2 regions of the Xanthomonas tesorieronis genome follow, and region 2 is predicted to be linked to the other one. Evidence: riboswitches for the same ligand, from Rfam matches in the RefSeq annotation. Region 2 holds a riboswitch; the other holds the start of a gene.

Region 1 (3,377 bases), 570 kb from region 2:
CGTGCCATAGCCGGCCAGACGCACGCTGTTGGCCGCGTCGTCGTAGCGGTGGCCGCTGCCGAACGCGGTGACCCCGAGCTTGACCGGGCCGAAGCCGCGGTCCACGTCCAGCCGCGCGGTGTCCTGCGCACGCCGCGCCAGCCAGTTGTCGCGGTTGGCGCCGTCGCTGCGGTTGCGCGGATCGGTGTGGCTGAGCTGCGCCGACAGTTCCCAGCCGGCCAGCGTCGCGTAGCCGGTCAGCTCGGCGCCGCGGATCCGCGCCTTGTCCACGTTGACCGGCAGGAAGGTGGCGGCGTCGTAGGAGATCAGGTCGTCGACCCGGGTCTCGTAGACGTTGAACGTCCAGTTCCAGCTGTCGGCGTACTGCGCCACGCCCAGGTTGCCGCTCTTGGACTTCTCCGGCTTCAGCTCCGGATTGCCGGAAAACGGGTAGTACAGGTCGTTGAAGGTCGGCGCCTTGAAGCCGGTGCCGATGCTCGCGGTGAGCTTGAAGCCGCCGTCCAGCGCCAGGCCCCAGCCGAGGCTGCCGGTGGTGTGCTGGCCGAACTGCTCGTTGTCGTCACTGCGCACGCTGGCCTGCACCTGCTGCGCGCCGAAGCGGCCCTGGTACTCGGCGAACACGCCGGTGTTGTCGCGCTGGTCCACGTCGAAGGCGGTGGTGCCGGTGACTTCCTCGCGCTGCCAGTCGGCGCCGGCGCTGAGCAGATGGCCCTCGGCCAGGCCGAAGTCGCCCTGCAGCGAGGCGGTGTCGCGGCGGCTGTCGAAGGTGCTGACGAAGCTGCGCGTGCTGCTGCCGGCCGCGTGATAGTAGCTGTCGGCCTGATCGGTGTTGCGGCCCACTTGCGCGGCCAGGTGCACGCGGTCGGACGGGGTCCAGTCGAGCTTGCCGCCGAACACCTGCTGGGTGTTGTCGGCCTCGTTGCCGGCGTACAGCGGATCGCCGTCGTACTCGTTGCGGCTGTCGATGTTCAGCGCCTGGCCTTCGATGCGCAGCGTGTCGCTCAGCGCATAGCCGCCGCGCGCGCTGAGCGAGGTGGTGCGATAGCCGTCGCGATCCGGCTCGTCGACGTAGCAGCCGGCGAACAGGGTGGCCGAGCCGTTGCAGGCGTTGATGCCGTCGGTCTTCTGGTAACCGCCCTGCACCGACAGCCAGCCGCGCTCGCCGCGGTTGCTGAAGCCGGCGCTGGCCTCGCGCAGGCCGTGGCTGCCGGCGCCCAGGCTCAGGTTCTGCTGCAGGCCCTGGCCGCCACGGCGGGTGAAGATCTGGATCACGCCGCCGATCGCATCGGAGCCGTACAGGCTCGAACGCGGGCCGCGCACGATCTCGATGTGGTCGATCTGGCTCAGCGGCAGGTCCTGGAACGCGGCCAGGCCGGCGCTGGCCGAGCCGATGCGCACGCCGTCCACCAGCACCAGCACATGATCCGATTCGCTGCCGCGCACGCTGAGCGTGGTCAGCTTGCCCAGCCCGCCCTGGTTGGACACGCCGATGCCGGCGCGGCCCTGCAACAGCTGCGCCAGCGACGTGGCCTGGCTGCGCTCGATCTCGGCGCGGTCGATCACCTGCGCCGGGACCACGCTGTCCTCGACCGAGATCTGGGTGCGGGTGGCGGTGACCAGAACCTGGTCCAGGTCGGTGGCGGCATCGGCGGCGAGCGCCAGCGAGGGCAGGGACAGGGCGGACGCGATCGCGACCGAAAGCAGGCGGGACGACATGGGTGGCAACTCCGGCGCGCGGCTGCGCGCTGTGACGGCAGGGGAGTCGCGAACGGAAGGTGCAAGCGGACGGCGCCAGACGCGGCGCGGCACGCCGCGACGCCCTCCGCATCGCAACCAGTGAACTGCAAGGCCGGTCTCCGGGCTGGCGATCTGGGAGTCGGACTCCCGGCTGCGACGCCTTCCCATGCCCAAGGCACAGTGGCGCAGGTCGTCAGCGCGGATCGCTTACCGTTGCGGGGGCAGCGCCGGCCTTGTCGCAAGACGCACCGGCTTCCCGTTTCAACCTGCAGGCCGGAGCCCGCAGGTCACCTTGAAGCGGCGCGATTGTACGCGATCGTTGCCGTTGCGCGCGGATCAGTCGTCGTCGCGCTCGCGCAGGCCGTCGTCGGGCTCGTGGCCACCGCGTTCGTAATCGCCGGCGGCATCGTGCGGCTCCTCCGCATAGGGCGAGTCGCTGCGGTCGCCGTCGCGGTCGAAATGGGTGGTCGCCACCGGTCCGGCCACCGGCAGGCCGCGCTGCGCCGGCAGCTGCGCCGCCGCGGCTTCCAGCTCGCCGAGCAGCTGCGCGCGCCGCGCCTCGGGCAGTTCCTGCCAATGGCAGCCGGTCAGCGCGCCTTCCAGCGAATACAGCAGGTTGAGGCTGGGCTTGAAGCCGGCGCGCTTGACCTTCAGAAACGCGCCGACCGCGCCTGCCGCGGCCAGGTCCTGCTGCGTGCGCAGGCCGACCTGGCGCAGCCAGGCCGCGCTCTTGGGGCCGATATTGCGCAGTTTTTCGGTGCTCATCGCAGCGCGTCGACGAAGACCTGGGCGATCGCTTCCAGGCCGCGCTGGTCGTCGGCGTCGAAGCGCGCCAGGTCCGGGCTGTCCAGATCGAACACGCCGATCAGCTCGCCGGCGCGCAGCAGCGGCACCACCAGCTCCGAGCGCGAGGCCGCATCGCAGGCGATATGCCCGGGAAAGGCCTCGACGTCGTCGATGCGCTGGGTCTGGCCGGTGCTGGCGGCAGCGCCGCACACGCCCTTGTGCAGCGGGATGCGCACGCAGGCGGGCAGGCCCTGGAACGGCCCCACCACCAGTTCCTTGCCGTCGTACAGGTAGAAACCGACCCAGTTCAGCCGCGGCAGCGCGTGGTACACCAGCGCCGCCAGATTGGCGGCATTGGCGATGCGGTCGGGCTCGCCGCTGACCAGGGAACGGGCCTGGGCGAGCAGTTGGGCGTACTGTTCCGGCTTGCTGCCGGTGAGCGAAGAGGAAGCGAACATCGCGCGAGTCTAGCAGCGGCCGATGGCGGCTTGGGCGCCAACGCGGTCGCCATGACCAGCCGCAGCGGGCGCTGACGCGGCGCGCGGCGCCGGCTATCCTGCGCGGTCGCGCCGCATGCGGCGGCTTTCGAGGACCGTGCAGCGATGAGCTTCCCCGCCTTCTACGTCACCGGGACCGATACCGGGATCGGCAAGACCATCGCCAGCACCGCGCTGCTGCATGCGCTGCGCGCGCGCGGGCAAGCGGCGGTGGGCATGAAGCCGGTCGCCAGCGGCTGCGAGCGCAGCGCGGACGGGTGGCGCAACGAGGACGCCTTGGCACTGCAGGCGGCCAGCGCGCCGCGGCCGGACTACGCCGACCTCAATCCCTATGCCTTGCCGCTGCCATTGGCGCCG
Region 2 (3,377 bases):
CAGTTCCTGCCACTCGGGGCTGGTGTAGCCGCGCTTGCTGAAATACTCGCCGTTCTGCCAGTCGCTGCCCTTGAACACCTTGTACGCGCCCTTCTCCTTGGCCAGCGCCAGGCTCGCCTGGATGGTCAGGTAGTTGATGCGCTCGTACAACGCGTCGCTGTACTCCTCGGCCTGCTTGGAGTTCCAGTCGATGCCCTTCTGCGCCAGCAGGTGGTGCCAGCCGAAGGTGCCCAGGCCGATCGCACGGTACTTCTGATTGGTGATGGTGGCCTGCGGAACCGGCAGGTCGTTGAGGTCGATGACGTTGTCGAGCATGCGCACCTGCACCCGGATCAACCGCTCCAGCACGTCCGGTGAGAGCAGGTCCGGCTGCGCGGTGACCGCGCGGCCCAGGTTCACCGAAGACAGGTTGCACACGACGAAGTCGCCGGCCTGCTTGGTGGTCACGATCTGGTCGCCGCTGATCATCTCCTGGATGACCCGGGTCGGGCTCATGTTCTGCAGGATCTCGGTGCACAGGTTGCTGGAATACACCATGCCCTGGTGCTTGTTCGGGTTCATGCGATTGACTTCGTCGCGATAGAACATGAACGGGTTGCCGGTCTCCAGCTGGCTGACCATGATCCGCTTGAACATGTCGATGGCCTTGACCACCTTGCGGCCGATGCGCTCGTCGGCGACCACTTCCTCGTACTTGGCGCGGAAGGTGCCTTCGCCGCGCTTCTCGTCGAAGAAGTCCTGCAGGTACCAGCCCTTGACCTCCTTCACTTCGTGCGGGTCGAACAGATACCACTCGCCGCGGCGCTCCACCGCTTCCATGAAGATGTCCGGCACGCACACCGCGGTGAACACGTCGTGCGCGCGCAGGCGCTGGTCGCCGTTGTTCAGGCGCAGGTCCAGGAACGCTTCGATGTCGCGATGCCAGATGTCCAGGTACACGGCGATGGCGCCCTTGCGCTGGCCGAGCTGGTCCACCGACACCGCAGTGTTGTTGAGCTGCTTGATCCACGGCACCACGCCGCCGCTGGAGTTCTTGACCCCGCGGATCGCCGAACCGGACGAACGCACGTAGCCCAGGTAGGCGCCGACGCCGCCGCCGTGCTTGGACACGCGCGCCACGTCGGTGTTGGAGTCGTAGATGCCCTGCAGGCTGTCGTCGACGGTGTCGATGAAGCAGCTCGACAGCTGCCCGCCAATCTTGCCGGCGTTGGCCAGCGTGGGCGTGGCCACGGTCATGTACAGGTTGGACAGCGCCCAGTAGGCCTCGCCCACCAGCTGCATGCGGCGCTCGCGCCCGCCTTTACCGGACTTGCCCTCGTCCTGCATCAGGTACAGCGCGATGGTCAGCCAGCGCTCCTGCGGCAGCTCGTACACCTTGCGCGAGTTGTCGGTGGCCAGGTAGCGCGTGGCCAGCAGGTACAGGCCGTTGTAGGCGAACAGCTTGTCGCGCTCCGGATCGATCATCTTGCCGGCTTCGGCCAGCTCGTCCTTGGAGTAGTTCTTGAGGATGTCGATCGAGTACACGCCGCGATCGGCCAGGCTTTCCTGCAGGCCGACGTAGGAGCCGTACTTCTCGCCGGCATCGTAGAAGCGGTTCTTGCTGGCGCGCTTGTACAGGCGGTGCAGGTACAGGCGCGCGGCGAAGTACTCCCACTCCGGCGTGGCGATGTCCACGCGCGACTCGGCCTCGCGGATCAGGTAGTCGACCATGTCGTCGGCCGACAGGCTTTCCTTCTTCTCGACGAAGGCGAACGCCTTGCGCTCGTAGTCGGCCACGTCCAGCTGCGGGAACTCGGCATGGATCCGGTCCAGGGTGCGCTGCAGGCGCGAGCGGTCGAAGGCCATGCGGCGGTTGCCGCCGTCCTTGACGATCCAGGTCACGGCGCGCTGGTCGTTGCTCGGCTCGCCGGCGGCCGCATCGGGTTGCGCGGCAGCGGCGGCGGCAGGCGTGGGTTCGACGTCGGCGGTGTCGAGGGGGGCTGCGGCCGGCAGGCTGTGGGTCTGGCTCATGAAGGTCTCCAAGCGTGGTGCACCCGGCTGCCTGACCCTCGCAGGCAACGGTCCGGCCGGATCAGCAGGGTGGCGACGCGGTGTCGCAGAGACCGCGACGGCGCAGGCGCGAGCCTGCGGGCGGTCACCGCTTCACCGACCCTCTCCCCCCGGAGATGCAACGGTCGGCGCCGCGCTGTGTGCATCGCGCGGCTGTCGGCAGGTCTTCGGGCTTATGGGCGACGGCCGCTGGCCGGTTTCCTAGCCCATCGCTTCCCAAGGCAGGGCGCCTCAGTGCGGGTGACGGGTTCGTTCCCAATTACCGCTGCGGGGCAGCGCCGGCCTGAGCGCTCGCGCGCCGCACCGGCTTCCCTTTTGATCCCGCAGCCTGGTGGCTGCTGGAACCGACCACCACAAGATAGTGGGGTCCCCGAGCGTCGTCAACGCTAAATGTAGTCATATCTTCGAAAAGCCAAGCGGGGCAACCGTTTGCCGTAACAACGCCGCAAATCCCCGCTGCGGGACGCCGAATCGGGCCTGGAAACGGCCGCAGCGCCCATGCCGCAAGGGCCGGGCGCGTCTGTTCGGCGGATGCCGTGCATGGCGGTGCGCGCCGATCCGCGCCAACTGCGCGGGACGCGGGCCACCGCTACGCGGGCGGCGGGCGGCGGGCGGCGGGGGAAACGGTAGCCGCGCGGTGCCCGCGCTGCCGGGACTGGAATGCAGGCGCGATGCCGCCGTCGGCCGCGCCGGCTCAGGGCGAGCGCTGTCCGGCCTGTTGCCTGGCCTGCTGGACCGCCGCACGCAGTTCGTCCGGCGACAGCTGGCCGTCGTGGTTGCGGTCCAGCGCGTCGAACCGCTTGGCGACACGCGGCAGCGATGCCTCGGCTTCGCTGCGGTTGATCAGGCCATCGCCGTTGGCGTCGGCGGTCTTGAGCTTTTGCTGGAGCTGTTGCTTCTGTGCGGCGCTCGGCGCGGTCTGCGCGGCAGCGCTGCCGGCCAACAGCAGGCTGCACAGCAGCCCTTGGGCAATGCGTGTCTTCATGGCGGTTCTCGGATGACGGGTAAACGGAAAAGTGGCGACCTGCGGTGACTGGCCGCCGCGCGCGATCGCCACGCTCGGGCGTCCGGCTACGGACGGCAGGCCACGACCTCGCCGGCGGCGTTGGTACAGGTCCCGGTGTGGCTGACGCTGCCGCCGGCGACCGTGGTCGCGCCCTGGTAGCTGCCGCCGTTGGCACCGGTGGCGCTGGTCTGGCGGCTGCCGGCGACGCTGCCGTCGGCGCTCCTGGCGATGTTGCCGCTGCTGCTGGCGCTGCCGCCGTTGGCGCCGCTGACGCTGGCGCTGCCCTGGCGGCCGGCGCTGCCGTCGGCGTTGCGGTAGAAGC

Evidence for each region. A riboswitch is a leader RNA that binds a small molecule or an ion and turns the genes downstream of it on or off. The one in region 2 is predicted to bind cobalamin.
Region 1: it holds a riboswitch for cobalamin, as region 2 does, so the genes downstream of both, btuB (TonB-dependent vitamin B12 receptor) here and AB3X08_RS21245 (ribonucleoside-diphosphate reductase subunit alpha) in region 2, are expected to answer to the same signal.

What each region holds. Positions count from the first base shown of each region.
Region 1 covers NZ_CP162490.1:4,405,778-4,409,154, reverse strand. Annotated here, with positions in the region: gene btuB (TonB-dependent vitamin B12 receptor) at 1-1,716, opposite strand, end outside; cobalamin riboswitch at 1,830-2,047, opposite strand; gene AB3X08_RS18745 (TfoX/Sxy family protein) at 2,074-2,502, opposite strand; gene AB3X08_RS18740 (GAF domain-containing protein) at 2,499-2,981, opposite strand; gene bioD (dethiobiotin synthase) at 3,126-3,377, shown strand, end outside.
Region 2 covers NZ_CP162490.1:4,978,336-4,981,712, forward strand. Annotated here, with positions in the region: gene AB3X08_RS21245 (ribonucleoside-diphosphate reductase subunit alpha) at 1-2,010, opposite strand, end outside; cobalamin riboswitch at 2,190-2,413, opposite strand; gene AB3X08_RS21250 (hypothetical protein) at 2,744-3,034, opposite strand; gene AB3X08_RS21255 (hypothetical protein) at 3,121-3,377, opposite strand, start outside.